One region of the Paenibacillus sp. SORGH_AS_0306 genome, then DNA from elsewhere that is predicted to be linked to it. Evidence: a T-box and tRNA genes for the amino acid it is inferred to sense, from the RefSeq annotation. Region 1 holds a T-box; the other regions hold tRNA genes.
The links. The T-box of region 1 lies ahead of ileS (isoleucine--tRNA ligase). A T-box ahead of a tRNA ligase gene usually reads a tRNA of that ligase, here a tRNA-Ile.
Positions count from the first base shown of each region.

Region 2: it has a tRNA-Ile gene. The T-box ahead of ileS (isoleucine--tRNA ligase) is inferred to sense a tRNA for this amino acid. The anticodon was not compared.
Region 3: it has a tRNA-Ile gene. The T-box ahead of ileS (isoleucine--tRNA ligase) is inferred to sense a tRNA for this amino acid. The anticodon was not compared.

Region 1 is NZ_JAUTBP010000001.1:2,850,407-2,856,092, reverse strand. Features, by position in the region: gene QE450_RS12400 (YlmH family RNA-binding protein) at 1-151, shown strand, start outside; partial or broken gene QE450_RS12395 (DivIVA domain-containing protein) at 310-813, shown strand; T-box leader at 1,015-1,315, shown strand; gene ileS (isoleucine--tRNA ligase) at 1,398-4,493, shown strand; gene lspA (signal peptidase II) at 4,711-5,202, shown strand; gene QE450_RS12380 (RluA family pseudouridine synthase) at 5,331-5,686, shown strand, end outside.
Region 2 is NZ_JAUTBP010000001.1:3,533,140-3,538,825, reverse strand. Features, by position in the region: rRNA gene QE450_RS15510 (16S ribosomal RNA) at 400-1,952, shown strand; rRNA gene rrf (5S ribosomal RNA) at 2,120-2,236, shown strand; tRNA gene QE450_RS15500 (tRNA-Ile) at 2,272-2,348, shown strand; tRNA gene QE450_RS15495 (tRNA-Ala) at 2,371-2,446, shown strand; rRNA gene QE450_RS15490 (23S ribosomal RNA) at 2,590-5,513, shown strand; rRNA gene rrf (5S ribosomal RNA) at 5,578-5,686, shown strand, end outside.
Region 3 is NZ_JAUTBP010000001.1:4,700,215-4,705,900, forward strand. Features, by position in the region: gene recR (recombination mediator RecR) at 1-450, shown strand, start outside; rRNA gene QE450_RS20755 (16S ribosomal RNA) at 937-2,489, shown strand; rRNA gene rrf (5S ribosomal RNA) at 2,657-2,773, shown strand; tRNA gene QE450_RS20765 (tRNA-Ile) at 2,809-2,885, shown strand; tRNA gene QE450_RS20770 (tRNA-Ala) at 2,908-2,983, shown strand; rRNA gene QE450_RS20775 (23S ribosomal RNA) at 3,129-5,686, shown strand, end outside.

The sequences.
Region 1 (5,686 bases):
GGTGAATTGGAAAGTAGAAGAAAATCCTTCTCATGCTTTGCAACAAGGCGATATGATTTCTATTCAAGGGCTTGGTCGCTTTAAAGTATTAGAAATGGATGGAATTACAAAAAAAGGAAGATATCGAGTCGAAGTAGGTAAATTTGTTTGATAAAGAATAGAATAGGCTTCTATTTAAATCGTGAATATACAGCAAATTTATTTATTTTTTAACGTCTTTGGCAGGGATATATCCTTATGCGTCGAAATGAAGTATCATAGCAATAACGAGGCAATTCAACGGCCTAAACATTACAGGAGGTGTCCAACATGCCATTAACCCCGCTGGATATACATAATAAGGAATTCTCGCGTCGTTTGCGTGGTTATGACGAAGACGAAGTGAATGAATTTCTAGATCAAGTGATCAAAGATTATGAAGGGGCGATTCGTGAAAACAAAGAACTGCAAAGTCAGTTAATGTCTATTCAAGAACGTCTGGATCATTTTGCAAATCTGGAAGATACGTTGAGCAAAACGATCATTGTTGCTCAAGAAGCGGCAGATGAAGTTCGTAACAATGCGAAAAAAGAAGCTCAATTGATTATTAAAGAATCCGAGAAAAATGCGGATCGTATTATCAATGAGTCTTTATCCAAATCTCGCAAAGTGTCGATGGAAGTAGAAGAGCTCAAAAAACAAGCTTCTATTTACCGCACACGTTTCCGTACATTGGTAGAAGCTCAATTAGAGCTACTTAGCCAAGATGGATGGGATGCTTTGGAAAATCAAACGCGTGAACTTCAACGCACAAGCAATGAACGTGATCGTGAAAGAGATCGTCTAGAAGATCGCGACCGTGACCGCGATAGAGACAGAGATCGTGATAGAGACCGCGATAACGAAGAACAACATAGTTCAGGTGATTTGTACTAAGATTACGGGTTCTAAGTTGACATTTATAGTCTAAAGCGCTATAAATATTCTATAACTTTATTTCAATTGATTCGTGTAGACGAATATAAATATGAACATCAACATTCATTGATAGGGTCAGTAAATTATACATCGTGTTCACAGAGAGTTGGCGGTTGGTGCAAGCCAATGAACATCGTATAATTGAATATCCCCCTGGAGAAGCGAGGCTGAACGAGCATCAAGTAAGCTAAGCCGGAGTGCCAACCGTTACAGAGGCACCGCATCATTTGTGCGGATCTAAGGTGTCACTTCACCTGAATACAGACAAAAACAGTAGAAATACTGGATTTTAGTTTGTATAGAGGTATAAAGGTCGAAGTGAAACAAGGGTGGTAACGCGAGCAACCTCGTCCCTTTTATGGGATGGGGTTTTTTGATGTTTTCATACGGGATAGTTAGAGTGCATTCGATATTAATAGATGGGGAAGGATGACAAAATCATGCAAAGAGTCGATGTCAAAGAAAAAGCACGCACACGGGATTTACGGATTTTAAATAAATGGAATGAGGAAAATACATTCCAACGTTCGATTCAGAATCGGGAAGGTAAGCCTAACTTCGTTTTTTATGAAGGTCCACCAACAGCGAATGGTAAGCCACATATCGGTCACGTTTTGGGACGTGTCATCAAAGATTTTGTCGGTCGTTATCAGACGATGAAAGGATACCGTGTTGTTCGTAAAGCAGGATGGGATACACATGGTCTTCCTGTTGAACTAGGTGTTCAGAAAAAATTAGGAATCTCTCACAAACATGAAATCGAAGAGTATGGTGTAGAGAAATTTATTCAAGAATGTAAAGCAAGTGTATTCGAATATGAGCAACAATGGCGTGATCTTACATCTGGGATTGGATATTGGACTGATCTAGATCATCCATATGTAACGCTTGAAAATAACTATATCGAAAGTGTGTGGAACAATCTTGCGACGATTCATGATAAAGGTCTATTGTATCGTGGACACCGTGTAAGTCCATATTGCCCTGATTGTCAGACAACACTGAGTTCTCATGAAGTTGCTCAAGGATACAAAGATGTCAAAGATTTGAGCGCAACAGCGAAATTCAAGCTTGATGATAGCGGCGAGTATGTTCTTGCTTGGACAACAACACCTTGGACATTGCCTTCTCACGTAGCTTTAGCAGTTAATCCAGATATGGATTATGTACGTGTAAGTCAAGATGGAAGTGTGTATATCGTTGCTAAAAATTTGGTAGACGATGTGATGAAAGATGGTAAAGGCGAATACGAAGTACTGAGCACATTAAAAGGTGCAGAATTAGTAGGCAAAACGTATGCTCCGCCATTTAACTATTTTACAGCAGAAAAAGCGAACATCATTCTAGGAGCAGACTTTGTTACCGATGCAAGTGGTACAGGTATTGTTCATATGGCGCCAGCACATGGTGAAGATGATTACCGTGTATGTCGTGAAAATGGTATTAGCTTTGTGAATATGGTAGATCTAGAAGGTAAATTTGTAGCTGAAGTGACTGATTTTGCAGGTCGTTTTGTAAAAGATTGCGATATCGATATCGTGCGTTTGTTGTCTGAAAAAGATCGTTTGTTCAGCAAAGAAAGATATGAGCATACGTATCCATTCTGCTGGCGTTGTGATACACCACTATTATACTATGCAATGGATAGTTGGTTTATCCAAACGACAGCCGTTAAAGAACAATTGATCGCTAACAATAAAGAAGTAGAATGGTATCCAGGTCATATCCGTGATGGACGTTTTGGTAAATTTTTGGAAGACTTGGTGGACTGGAATATTAGTCGTGATCGTTATTGGGGTACACCGCTTAACGTATGGGTATGCGCAGAAACAGGTGAGCAGTTTGCACCGCACAGTATTGCAGAACTTCGCGCGCGCGCGATTGGTGATGTGCCTGAAAATATCGAACTACACAAACCGTATGTAGATGATATCAAAGTACGTAGTTCATGTGGTCAATATGAGATGTTCCGTACACCGGAAGTGATCGATGTATGGTTTGATAGTGGATCAATGCCATTTGCGCAACAGCATTATCCTTTTGAAAATCAAGATACATTCCAGGAGCAGTTCCCGGCAGATATGATCTGTGAAGGTATCGATCAGACGCGTGGTTGGTTCTACAGTCTACTTGCGGTATCTACATTAATCACAGGCAAAGCTCCTTACAAAGCAGTTATGGCGACAGGTCATGTATTGGATGAACAAGGACAGAAAATGTCCAAGTCTAAAGGAAATGTAATCGATCCGTGGGAAGTCATTGATGAATACGGAACAGATGCTTTCCGCTGGGCATTGCTATCTGATAGTGCGCCATGGAACAGTAAACGTTTCTCCAAAGGTATCGTAGGTGAAGCGAAATCCAAAATGGTGGATACACTTGTAAATACACATGCATTTATGACATTGTATGCAACGATTGATGGATTCGATCCAGCAGAACATCCTTTCCAACCGTCAGAGCATAAGTTGGATCGTTGGATTCTGTCTCGTCTGAACAGTTTGATCAAGCAAGTTGAAAAAGGGCTTGCTGTAAATGATTTCTTAAATGCTTCCAAAGCGATTGAAGCTTTTGTAGATGAATTGAGTAACTGGTATATCCGTCGCTCGCGTGACCGTTTCTGGGGTAGTGGTCTAACAGAAGACAAATTAGATGCTTACCGTACTTTAACGGAAGTCCTATTAACAACAGCTAAATTGATTGCACCATTTACACCAATGTTAGCGGAAGATATCTATCTTAACCTCAGCAGTGGCGAAAGTGTGCATATGGATGATTATCCTGTTGCCAATGAAGACTTGATCGATCTTGAGTTAGAACGCGATATGGAAACAGCTCGTCGCATTGTCGAACTAGCACGTAATGTACGTAATGAGACAGGTCTCAAAACACGTCAACCTTTATCTGAATTGATCGTTTCGCTGGACAAAGATTTTGATTTGACCAGCTATGAATCAATCATCAAAGACGAGATCAACGTGAAAGGTATTCATACCGAAACCGATGATTCTGGATTTGTAGACTTTACATTGAAATTAAACCTTAAAGTAGCCGGTAAAAAATACGGTAAAAATGTAGGCTTCTTGCAAAACTTCTTTAAAGGCATGTCTGTAGAAGAAACACGTAAAGTGGTTGAAGATGGATTCTTGCATATTCTTTCACCAGAAGGCGAAGAGCTACAAGTGACGAATGAAGAATTATTAGTAGAGAAAAAAGCGAAGTCTGGATTTGCTTCTGCTTCAGGGTATGGTCTAACAGTGGCACTCAATACAGATGTAACACCTGAACTAGAGCAAGAAGGATGGGTACGTGAAATTGTACGTGCGGTTCAAGACTATCGTAAAAAATTAGATCTACCTATCGAAAAATACGTGAATTTAACGTTGTCTGTGAACGATGATCTTCGTCAAGCAATCCAAACATTTGATCATGTATTACGTGAAAATGTATTGGTTAACGATGTAGCATTTACTACTGAAGAAGGCATGGAACAAGTTGAATTGATGGGACAAAATGTAGGTATCCGTATTTCGTAACAAAAGACAGGATGAAGCAGATCATATATCTGATCTAACATAAGCATGGGTATGATCTATCTACTTTTATAGTAGGAAGATCATACCCATGTTTTTTTATTATAAAGGTTCTCAATAGACGACTGATTCTAGGCTGTGCTACAATAAACAAAGCTATGTTTAGTGAGGTTATCGTACTAAGCATATGGACGAGATATCTATAGGGTGGAGGATTATTGTGATATATTATGTGATTGCAATTATAGCGATTATTGTAGATCAGTTAACCAAATACTGGATCGCTACTGGAATGGAACGAGGAGATCAGATTTCAGTGATCGGCAATTTCTTTTTGATTACTTCCCACCGTAATCAAGGCGCTGCTTTTGGTATTTTGCAAAATCAACGTTGGTTTTTTGTCGTGATTACGTTAATAGTCGTTGTTGCGATTATATGGTATATCCAAAAAGTGAAATCACAACCGGATAAATTATTGCCTGTTGCTTTATCACTTGTTTTGGGTGGAGCGATTGGTAACTTTATTGATCGTGCACGTATGGGTGAAGTAGTGGACTTTTTACAATTTAACTTTGGCAGTTATACGTTTCCGATTTTCAATGTAGCTGATTCTTGTATTGTAGTCGGGGTTGCATTGATTATTATAGACGCACTGTTGGATATGAGCCGTCAGAAGAAACAAACTGCCGGTCATGAAGAGGAGAATGTTTAGTGAGTAAGCAAGACAAATCAGAGATGAATGAAGTTCAAGATAAAGACTGGGTAGAGCAAGAATTACCTGATCTAGAACATGTGGAAGAAACAGGCGAAGATGAGACAGAGATCGGTGCTGTTCAAGTGATGGAATGGACGATTGATGCAGAAGATGCTAAAACACGTATCGATAAATACATTACAGACTTATTGCCAGAAGGTTTCTCACGTTCTCAAGTACAACAGTGGATAACCGATGGCTTAGTCACAGTAGATGGCAAAGTAATCAAAGCTAATCATAAATTGATAGAAAATGAACAGGTTGTTGTTCAACTTCCTAGTCTATCTACTGTAGAGATCGAAGCACAAGATATTCCGCTTGAGATCGTCTATGAAGATTCAGATGTAATCGTAATTAATAAGCCTCGTGGTATGGTTGTCCATCCAGCAGTCGGTCATTCTTCTGATACGTTGGTTAATGCTTTGATGTATCATTGCAAAGA
Region 2 (5,686 bases), 680 kb from region 1:
GAAGAAATCAACGTTCACTAACGAAGCGGAATACGGCAATATCCAATCTATAATAATTTGCTAAATAAGTAGTTGACTTGTGTTAACAATCTGTGATAAATTATAAAACGTTCCGCTTCAACGGATACAGCGATTAACACTATATATTCTTCTATAAGTAAATGAAAGATTACGAAGGAAGAAAAAAACTTCTTGAAAAAAAGTGTTGACTAAATGAAATGAGCATGATATATTATAAGAGTTGCTGATGCGATAACGCGTCGGTGCACAAAAGCAAAACAAACGAAATGTTTGATCTTTGAAAACTGAACAACGAGTGAGTAAACAAAGGTCTTAGCCGACCTTTACAAAATAGAGAACTTCGGTTCTCGCCAGTTTCAAATTGAGCAAGTCAAACACTTTATGGAGAGTTTGATCCTGGCTCAGGACGAACGCTGGCGGCGTGCCTAATACATGCAAGTCGAGCGGAGTTGATAAGAAGCTTGCTTCTTTGATACTTAGCGGCGGACGGGTGAGTAACACGTAGGCAACCTGCCCTCAAGCTTGGGACAACTACCGGAAACGGTAGCTAATACCGAATACATGATTTGTTCGCCTGAACGAATTTGGAAAGACGGAGCAATCTGTCACTTGAGGATGGGCCTGCGGCGCATTAGCTAGTTGGTGAGGTAACGGCTCACCAAGGCGACGATGCGTAGCCGACCTGAGAGGGTGATCGGCCACACTGGGACTGAGACACGGCCCAGACTCCTACGGGAGGCAGCAGTAGGGAATCTTCCGCAATGGACGCAAGTCTGACGGAGCAACGCCGCGTGAGTGATGAAGGTTTTCGGATCGTAAAGCTCTGTTGCCAGGGAAGAACGTCTGAGTGAGTAACTGCACTCAGAGTGACGGTACCTGAGAAGAAAGCCCCGGCTAACTACGTGCCAGCAGCCGCGGTAATACGTAGGGGGCAAGCGTTGTCCGGAATTATTGGGCGTAAAGCGCGCGCAGGCGGCTTTTTAAGTCCGGTGTCACAGCCCAAGGCTCAACCTTGGGTCGCACTGGAAACTGGAGAGCTTGAGTACAGAAGAGGAAAGTGGAATTCCACGTGTAGCGGTGAAATGCGTAGAGATGTGGAGGAACACCAGTGGCGAAGGCGACTTTCTGGGCTGTAACTGACGCTGAGGCGCGAAAGCGTGGGGAGCAAACAGGATTAGATACCCTGGTAGTCCACGCCGTAAACGATGAATGCTAGGTGTTAGGGGTTTCGATACCCTTGGTGCCGAAGTTAACACATTAAGCATTCCGCCTGGGGAGTACGGTCGCAAGACTGAAACTCAAAGGAATTGACGGGGACCCGCACAAGCAGTGGAGTATGTGGTTTAATTCGAAGCAACGCGAAGAACCTTACCAAGTCTTGACATCCCTTTGACCGGACTAGAGATAGTCTTTTCCTTCGGGACAAAGGAGACAGGTGGTGCATGGTTGTCGTCAGCTCGTGTCGTGAGATGTTGGGTTAAGTCCCGCAACGAGCGCAACCCTTATGCTTAGTTGCCAGCACATCATGGTGGGCACTCTAAGCAGACTGCCGGTGACAAACCGGAGGAAGGTGGGGATGACGTCAAATCATCATGCCCCTTATGACTTGGGCTACACACGTACTACAATGGCCGGTACAACGGGAAGCAATATCGCAAGATGGAGCCAATCCTTAAAAGCCGGTCTCAGTTCGGATTGCAGGCTGCAACTCGCCTGCATGAAGTCGGAATTGCTAGTAATCGCGGATCAGCATGCCGCGGTGAATACGTTCCCGGGTCTTGTACACACCGCCCGTCACACCACGAGAGTTTGCAACACCCGAAGTCGGTGGGGTAACCGCAAGGAGCCAGCCGCCGAAGGTGGGGTAGATGATTGGGGTGAAGTCGTAACAAGGTAGCCGTATCGGAAGGTGCGGCTGGATCACCTCCTTTCTATGGAGAATCGTTTCCTGCAACGGAAACATTCGAACGTCTTTCTTTCGGGAAAGACAAACGCAGAACACTCCGGTGGATCTGTGGTCACCCAAGTGGTGACACCACTCACTCGTTGTTTAGTTTTGAGAGGTCAATCTTCTCAATATTTACCGTATGTTTCATCGTTTGGTGGCGATGGCGGAGGGGTTCCACACGTACCCATCCCGAACACGACCGTTAAGCCCTCCAGCGCCGATGGTACTTGGACCGCAGGGTCCTGGGAGAGTAGGACGCCGCCAAGCGCATTCTTTTCATGTCGAAAAGAATCTTACAATACGGGCCCTTAGCTCAGCTGGTTAGAGCGCACCCCTGATAAGGGTGAGGTCGGTGGTTCGAGTCCACTAGGGCCCACCATATAGATTTACTTCCCAATTATGGGGCCATAGCTCAGCTGGGAGAGCGCCTGCCTTGCACGCAGGAGGTCAGCGGTTCGATCCCGCTTGGCTCCACCATATTATTTTTACCCAAGTTGATCCTTGAAAACTGGATACCGAAAACGAAACATCGCGTTTTAGAAGGTTTCTTCTCTACAAACTGTGTAAACAGTGGTAGGCGAGAAATTGAAATACACCGTTTCTATTTATAGAAACACTTAGGTTAAGCTACTAAGAGCACACGGTGGATGCCTAGGCGCTAGGAGCCGATGAAGGACGTGGCGAACAACGATAAGGCCTCGGGGAGCTGTAAGCAAGCTGTGATCCGGGGATGTCCGAATGGGGAAACCTAACTGGATTCATCTCCAGTTACTCACACCTGAATACATAGGGTGTGCAGAGGCAGACGAGGGGAACTGAAACATCTAAGTACCCTCAGGAACAGAAAACAAGAGTGATTCCGTCAGTAGCGGCGAGCGAACGCGGAACAGCCCAAACCAATGAGCTTGCTTGTTGGGGTTGTGGGACGTCTCTTTGGAGTTACAAAGGAGTATCGTAATTGAAGAGGTCTGGAAAGGCCCGCTAAAAAAGGTGAAAGCCCTGTAGATGAAATGATGCTCTCTCCGAGACGGATCCCGAGTAGTGCGGGGCACGTGAAACCCCGTATGAATCTGCCAGGACCATCTGGTAAGGCTAAATACTCCCTAGCGACCGATAGTGAAGCAGTACCGTGAGGGAAAGGTGAAAAGGACCCCGGAAGGGGAGTGAAATAGAACCTGAAACCGTGTGCTTACAAAAAGTCAGAGCCCGTTTTATGGGTGATGGCGTGCCTTTTGTAGAATGAACCGGCGAGTTACGTTCCCGTGCAAGGTTAAGGTGAAAAGCCGGAGCCGCAGCGAAAGCGAGTCTGAATAGGGCGACTGAGTACGTGGACGTAGACCCGAAACCAGGTGATCTACCCCTGTCCAGGGTGAAGGTACGGTAACACGTACTGGAGGCCCGAACCCACGCACGTTGAAAAGTGCGGGGATGAGGTGGGGGTAGCGGAGAAATTCCAATCGAACCTGGAGATAGCTGGTTCTCCCCGAAATAGCTTTAGGGCTAGCCTCGGAAGGTGAGTCGTGGAGGTAGAGCACTGATTGGATGCGGGGCCCGCAAGGGTTACCAAGTTCAGTCAAACTCCGAATGCCACAGACTTTATTCCGGGAGTCAGACAGTGAGTGCTAAGATCCATTGTCGAAAGGGAAACAGCCCAGACCATCAGCTAAGGTCCCCAAGTGTGTGTTAAGTGGGAAAGGATGTGAAGTTGCACAGACAACCAGGATGTTGGCTTAGAAGCAGCCACCATTGAAAGAGTGCGTAATAGCTCACTGGTCGAGTGACTTTGCGCCGAAAATGTAACGGGGCTAAACACACCACCGAAGCTATGGCTTGATACGTTAGTATCAGGGGTAGGGGAGCGTTGAATGAAGATTGAAGGTGTACCGCAAGGAGCGCTGGACCTCATTCAAGTGAGAATGCCGGTATGAGTAACGAAAAGATCAGTGAGAATCTGATCCGCCGAAAACCCAAGGATTCCTGAGGAAGGCTCGTCCTCTCAGGGTAAGTCGGGACCTAAGGCGAGGCCGAAAGGCGTAGTCGACGGACAACAGGTTGAAATTCCTGTACCACCGAAAGCCGTTATGAGCAATGGGATGACGCAGGAGGATAGTGACGCGGACTGATGGATGTCCGTTCAAGCAGTGAGGCTGGTATGTAGGCAAATCCGCATACCGCAAGGCCAGGCTGTGATGAGGAGCGAAAATTGTAGTAGCGAAGGTCATGATTTCACACTGCCAAGAAAAGTCTCTAGCCAGGAAGCAGGTGCCCGTACCGTAAACCGACACAGGTGGGTGAGAAGAGAATTCTAAGGCGCGCGGAAGAACTCTCGTTAAGGAACTCGGCAAAATGACCCCGTAACTTCGGGAGAAGGGGTGCCCCGGTAGTGTGAATAGCACGAGGGGGCCGCAGTGAAAAGGCCCAAGCGACTGTTTAGCAAAAACACAGGTCTGTGCGAAGCCGCAAGGCGAAGTATACGGGCTGACGCCTGCCCGGTGCTGGAAGGTTAAGGGGAGTGGTTAGCGCAAGCGAAGCTATGAACCGAAGCCCCAGTAAACGGCGGCCGTAACTATAACGGTCCTAAGGTAGCGAAATTCCTTGTCAGGTAAATTCTGACCCGCACGAATGGCGTAACGATTTGGGCGCTGTCTCAACGAGAGATCCGGTGAAATTTTAATACCTGTGAAGATGCAGGTTACCCGCGACAAGACGGAAAGACCCCATGGAGCTTTACTGCAACTTGATATTGAACTGGGGTGCGATTTGTACAGGATAGGTGGGAGCCGTAGACATCGGAGCGCAAGCTTCGGTTGAGGCGCCGTTGGGATACCACCCTGATCGCATTTGAGTTCTAACCTCGTACCGTGATCCGGTACAGGGACCGTGTCAGGTGGGCAGTTTGACTGGGGCGGTCGCCTCCTAAAGTGTAACGGAGGCGCCCTAAGGTTCCCTCAGAATGGTTGGAAATCATTCGAAGAGTGTAAAGGCATAAGGGAGCTTGACTGCGAGACAGACACGTCGAGCAGGGACGAAAGTCGGGCTTAGTGATCCGGTGGTACCGCATGGAAGGGCCATCGCTCAACGGATAAAAGCTACCCTGGGGATAACAGGCTTATCTCCCCCAAGAGTCCACATCGACGGGGAGGTTTGGCACCTCGATGTCGGCTCATCGCATCCTGGGGCTGAAGTAGGTCCCAAGGGTTGGGCTGTTCGCCCATTAAAGCGGTACGCGAGCTGGGTTCAGAACGTCGTGAGACAGTTCGGTCCCTATCTGTCGTGGGCGTAGGAAATTTGAGAGGAGCTGTCCTTAGTACGAGAGGACCGGGATGGACGCACCGCTGGTGTACCAGTTGTTCCGCCAGGAGCATCGCTGGGTAGCTACGTGCGGAAGGGATAAGCGCTGAAAGCATCTAAGCGTGAAGCCCCCCTCAAGATGAGATTTCCCAGTATGTAAGACCCCTTGTAGACGACGAGGTCAATAGGTTGGGGGTGGAAGTGCCGCAAGGCATGGAGCTGACCAATACTAATCGGTCGAGGGCTTATCCAAATAAAGCTAACACGCGATGTTTTCGTTTTCGGATTCAGTTTTCAGGGAGCAACACACCTGCACGTTTGGTAATGATGGCGGAGGGGTTCCACACGTACCCATCCCGAACACGACCGTTAAGCCCTCCAGCGCCGATGGTACTTGGACCGCAGGGTCCTGGGAGAGTAGGACGT
Region 3 (5,686 bases), 1.8 Mb from region 1:
GTAAAGCGTAATCTCCACTACTGTTCTGTATGTGGTAATATCACAGACACAGATCCATGTCAGATTTGTCAGGATAAGACGAGAGATGCCTCTGTTATTTGTGTTATACAGGAAGCCAAAGATCTAGTAGCGATGGAACGTACTAGAGAATTTGATGGATACTATCATGTGTTACATGGAGCGATTTCTCCTATTGAAGGTATTGGCCCTGATGATATCAAATTAAAAGAGCTATTAAATCGTCTTAGCGATGAGCGTGTACAAGAAATCATTCTGGCAACTAACCCAAATATTGAAGGCGAAGCGACTGCTATGTATATTTCTCGGCTGGTCAAACCTTTCAATATCAAAGTCACAAGAATTGCTCATGGATTACCTGTAGGTGGAGATCTAGAATATGCGGATGAAGTTACATTATCCAAAGCATTAGAAGGACGCCGAGAATTGTAAGAGGTGGATGGATATCTCTTACGGATTAATAGACATATTTAAAAAGGCACAAAGCCCAGTATTAAAGGCTTTAGTGCCTTTTTATTTATAAATACAAAGCAAGTTAGCCACCAATAGATCTCAATTCAATATCAATTGTAAAAACAGTTTAAATAAATAGTTGACGTTTATTAAATATTCGTGCTATATTAATCAACGGTCATTTTATTTCTGACACCAATGCTTAACAAAGCGTTTTAATCTAAATATAAAGCTTCATCTTATAGAGCTAAAAAAAAGATTGAAAAAAAGTGTTGACGAAATGAAATGAGCATGATATATTATAAGAGTTGCTGATGCGATAACGCGTCGGTGCACAAAAGCAAAACAAACGAAATGTTTGATCTTTGAAAACTGAACAACGAGTGAGTAATGAAGGTCTTAGCCGACCTTTACAAAATAGAGAACTTCGGTTCTCGCCAGTTTCAAATTGAGCAAGTCAAACACTTTATGGAGAGTTTGATCCTGGCTCAGGACGAACGCTGGCGGCGTGCCTAATACATGCAAGTCGAGCGGAGAATGAAGGAAGCTTGCTTCTTTCATTCTTAGCGGCGGACGGGTGAGTAACACGTAGGCAACCTGCCCTCAAGCTTGGGACAACTACCGGAAACGGTAGCTAATACCGAATACATGATTTGTTCGCCTGAACGAATTTGGAAAGACGGAGCAATCTGTCACTTGAGGATGGGCCTGCGGCGCATTAGCTAGTTGGTGAGGTAACGGCTCACCAAGGCGACGATGCGTAGCCGACCTGAGAGGGTGATCGGCCACACTGGGACTGAGACACGGCCCAGACTCCTACGGGAGGCAGCAGTAGGGAATCTTCCGCAATGGACGCAAGTCTGACGGAGCAACGCCGCGTGAGTGATGAAGGTTTTCGGATCGTAAAGCTCTGTTGCCAGGGAAGAACGTCTGAGTGAGTAACTGAACTCGGAGTGACGGTACCTGAGAAGAAAGCCCCGGCTAACTACGTGCCAGCAGCCGCGGTAATACGTAGGGGGCAAGCGTTGTCCGGAATTATTGGGCGTAAAGCGCGCGCAGGCGGCTTTTTAAGTCCGGTGTCACAGCCCAAGGCTCAACCTTGGGTCGCACTGGAAACTGGAGAGCTTGAGTACAGAAGAGGAAAGTGGAATTCCACGTGTAGCGGTGAAATGCGTAGAGATGTGGAGGAACACCAGTGGCGAAGGCGACTTTCTGGGCTGTAACTGACGCTGAGGCGCGAAAGCGTGGGGAGCAAACAGGATTAGATACCCTGGTAGTCCACGCCGTAAACGATGAATGCTAGGTGTTAGGGGTTTCGATACCCTTGGTGCCGAAGTTAACACATTAAGCATTCCGCCTGGGGAGTACGGTCGCAAGACTGAAACTCAAAGGAATTGACGGGGACCCGCACAAGCAGTGGAGTATGTGGTTTAATTCGAAGCAACGCGAAGAACCTTACCAAGTCTTGACATCCCTTTGACCGGACTAGAGATAGTCTTTTCCTTCGGGACAAAGGAGACAGGTGGTGCATGGTTGTCGTCAGCTCGTGTCGTGAGATGTTGGGTTAAGTCCCGCAACGAGCGCAACCCTTATGCTTAGTTGCCAGCACATTATGGTGGGCACTCTAAGCAGACTGCCGGTGACAAACCGGAGGAAGGTGGGGATGACGTCAAATCATCATGCCCCTTATGACTTGGGCTACACACGTACTACAATGGCCGGTACAACGGGAAGCAATATCGCAAGATGGAGCCAATCCTTAAAAGCCGGTCTCAGTTCGGATTGCAGGCTGCAACTCGCCTGCATGAAGTCGGAATTGCTAGTAATCGCGGATCAGCATGCCGCGGTGAATACGTTCCCGGGTCTTGTACACACCGCCCGTCACACCACGAGAGTTTGCAACACCCGAAGTCGGTGGGGTAACCGCAAGGAGCCAGCCGCCGAAGGTGGGGTAGATGATTGGGGTGAAGTCGTAACAAGGTAGCCGTATCGGAAGGTGCGGCTGGATCACCTCCTTTCTATGGAGAATCGTTTCCTGCAACGGAAACATTCGAACGTCTTTCTTTCGGGAAAGACAAACGCAGAACACTCCGGTGGATCTGTGGTCACCCAAGTGGTGACACCACTCACTCGTTGTTTAGTTTTGAGAGGTCAATCTTCTCAATATTTACCGTATGTTTCATCGTTTGGTGGCGATGGCGGAGGGGTTCCACACGTACCCATCCCGAACACGACCGTTAAGCCCTCCAGCGCCGATGGTACTTGGACCGCAGGGTCCTGGGAGAGTAGGACGCCGCCAAGCGCATTCTTTTCATGTCGAAAAGAATCTTACAATACGGGCCCTTAGCTCAGCTGGTTAGAGCGCACCCCTGATAAGGGTGAGGTCGGTGGTTCGAGTCCACTAGGGCCCACCATATAGATTTACTTCCCAATTATGGGGCCATAGCTCAGCTGGGAGAGCGCCTGCCTTGCACGCAGGAGGTCAGCGGTTCGATCCCGCTTGGCTCCACCATATTATTTTTACCCAAGTTGATCCTTGAAAACTGGATACCGAAAACGAAACATCGCGTTTTAGAAGGTTTCTTCTCTACAAACTGTGTAAACAGTGGTAGGCGAGAAATTGAAATACACCGTTTCTATTGATTTAGAAACACTTAGGTTAAGCTACTAAGAGCACACGGTGGATGCCTAGGCGCTAGGAGCCGATGAAGGACGTGGCGAACAACGATAAGGCCTCGGGGAGCTGTAAGCAAGCTGTGATCCGGGGATGTCCGAATGGGGAAACCTAACTGGATTCATCTCCAGTTACTCACACCTGAATACATAGGGTGTGCAGAGGCAGACGAGGGGAACTGAAACATCTAAGTACCCTCAGGAACAGAAAACAAGAGTGATTCCGTCAGTAGCGGCGAGCGAACGCGGAACAGCCCAAACCAATGAGCTTGCTTGTTGGGGTTGTGGGACGTCTCTTTGGAGTTACAAAGGAGTATCGTAGTTGAAGAGGTCTGGAAAGGCCCGCTAAAAAAGGTGAAAGCCCTGTAGATGAAATGATGCTCTCTCCGAGACGGATCCCGAGTAGTGCGGGGCACGTGAAACCCCGTATGAATCTGCCAGGACCATCTGGTAAGGCTAAATACTCCCTAGCGACCGATAGTGAAGCAGTACCGTGAGGGAAAGGTGAAAAGGACCCCGGAAGGGGAGTGAAATAGAACCTGAAACCGTGTGCTTACAAAAAGTCAGAGCCCTATTACTGGGTGATGGCGTGCCTTTTGTAGAATGAACCGGCGAGTTACGTTCCCGTGCAAGGTTAAGGTGAAAAGCCGGAGCCGCAGCGAAAGCGAGTCTGAATAGGGCGACTAAGTACGTGGACGTAGACCCGAAACCAGGTGATCTACCCCTGTCCAGGGTGAAGGTACGGTAACACGTACTGGAGGCCCGAACCCACGCACGTTGAAAAGTGCGGGGATGAGGTGGGGGTAGCGGAGAAATTCCAATCGAACCTGGAGATAGCTGGTTCTCCCCGAAATAGCTTTAGGGCTAGCCTCGGAAGGTGAGTCGTGGAGGTAGAGCACTGATTGGATGCGGGGCCCGCAAGGGTTACCAAGTTCAGTCAAACTCCGAATGCCACAGACTTTATTCCGGGAGTCAGACAGTGAGTGCTAAGATCCATTGTCGAAAGGGAAACAGCCCAGACCATCAGCTAAGGTCCCCAAGTGTGTGTTAAGTGGGAAAGGATGTGAAGTTGCACAGACAACCAGGATGTTGGCTTAGAAGCAGCCACCATTGAAAGAGTGCGTAATAGCTCACTGGTCGAGTGACTTTGCGCCGAAAATGTAACGGGGCTAAACACACCACCGAAGCTATGGCTTGATACGTTAGTATCAGGGGTAGGGGAGCGTTGAATGAAGATTGAAGGTGTACCGCAAGGAGCGCTGGACCTCATTCAAGTGAGAATGCCGGTATGAGTAACGAAAAGATCAGTGAGAATCTGATCCGCCGAAAACCCAAGGATTCCTGAGGAAGGCTCGTCCTCTCAGGGTAAGTCGGGACCTAAGGCGAGGCCGAAAGGCGTAGTCGACGGACAACAGGTTGAAATTCCTGTACCACCGAAAGCCGTTATGAGCAATGGGATGACGCAGGAGGATAGTGACGCGGACTGATGGATGTCCGTTCAAGCAGTGAGGCTGGTATGTAGGCAAATCCGCATACCACAAGGCCAGGCTGTGATGAGGAGCGAAAATTAGAGTAGCGAAGGTCATGATTTCACACTGCCAAGAAAAGTCTCTAGCCAGGAAGCAGGTGCCCGTACCGTAAACCGACACAGGTGGGTGAGAAGAGAATTCTAAGGCGCGCGGAAGAACTCTCGTTAAGGAACTCGGCAAAATGACCCCGTAACTTCGGGAGAAGGGGTGCCCCGGTAGTGTGAATAGCACGAGGGGGCCGCAGTGAAAAGGCCCAAGCGACTGTTTAGCAAAAACACAGGTCTGTGCGAAGCCGCAAGGCGAAGTATACGGGCTGACGCCTGCCCGGTGCTGGAAGGTTAAGGGGAGTGGTTAGCGCAAGCGAAGCTATGAACCGAAGCCCCAGTAAACGGCGGCCGTAACTATAACGGTCCTAAGGTAGCGAAATTCCTTGTCAGGTAAATTCTGACCCGCACGAATGGCGTAACGATTTGGGCGCTGTCTCAACGAGAGATCCGGTGAAATTTTAATACCTGTGAAGATGCAGGTTACCCGCGACAAGACGGAAAGACCCCATGGAGCTTTACTGCAACTTGATATTGAACTGGGGTGCGATTTGTACAGGATAGGTGGGAGCCGTAGACATCGGAGCGCAAGCTTCGGTTGAGGCGCCGTTGGGATACCACCCTGATCGCATTTGAGTTCTAACCTCGTACCGTGATCCGGTACAGGGACCGTGTCAGGTGGGCAGTTTGACTGGGGCGGTCGCCTCCTAAAGTGTAACGGAGGCGCCCTAAGGTTCCCTCAGAATGGTTGGAAATCATTCGAAGAGTGTAAAGGCATAAGGGAGCTTGACTGCGAGACAGACACGTCGAGCAGGGACGAAAGTCGGGCTTAGTGATCCGGTGGTACCGCATGGAAGGGCCATCGCTCAACGGATAAAAGCTACCCTGGGGATAACAGGCTTATCTCCCCCAAGAGTCCACATCGACGGGGAGGTTTGGCACCTCGATGTCGGCTCATCGCATCCTGGG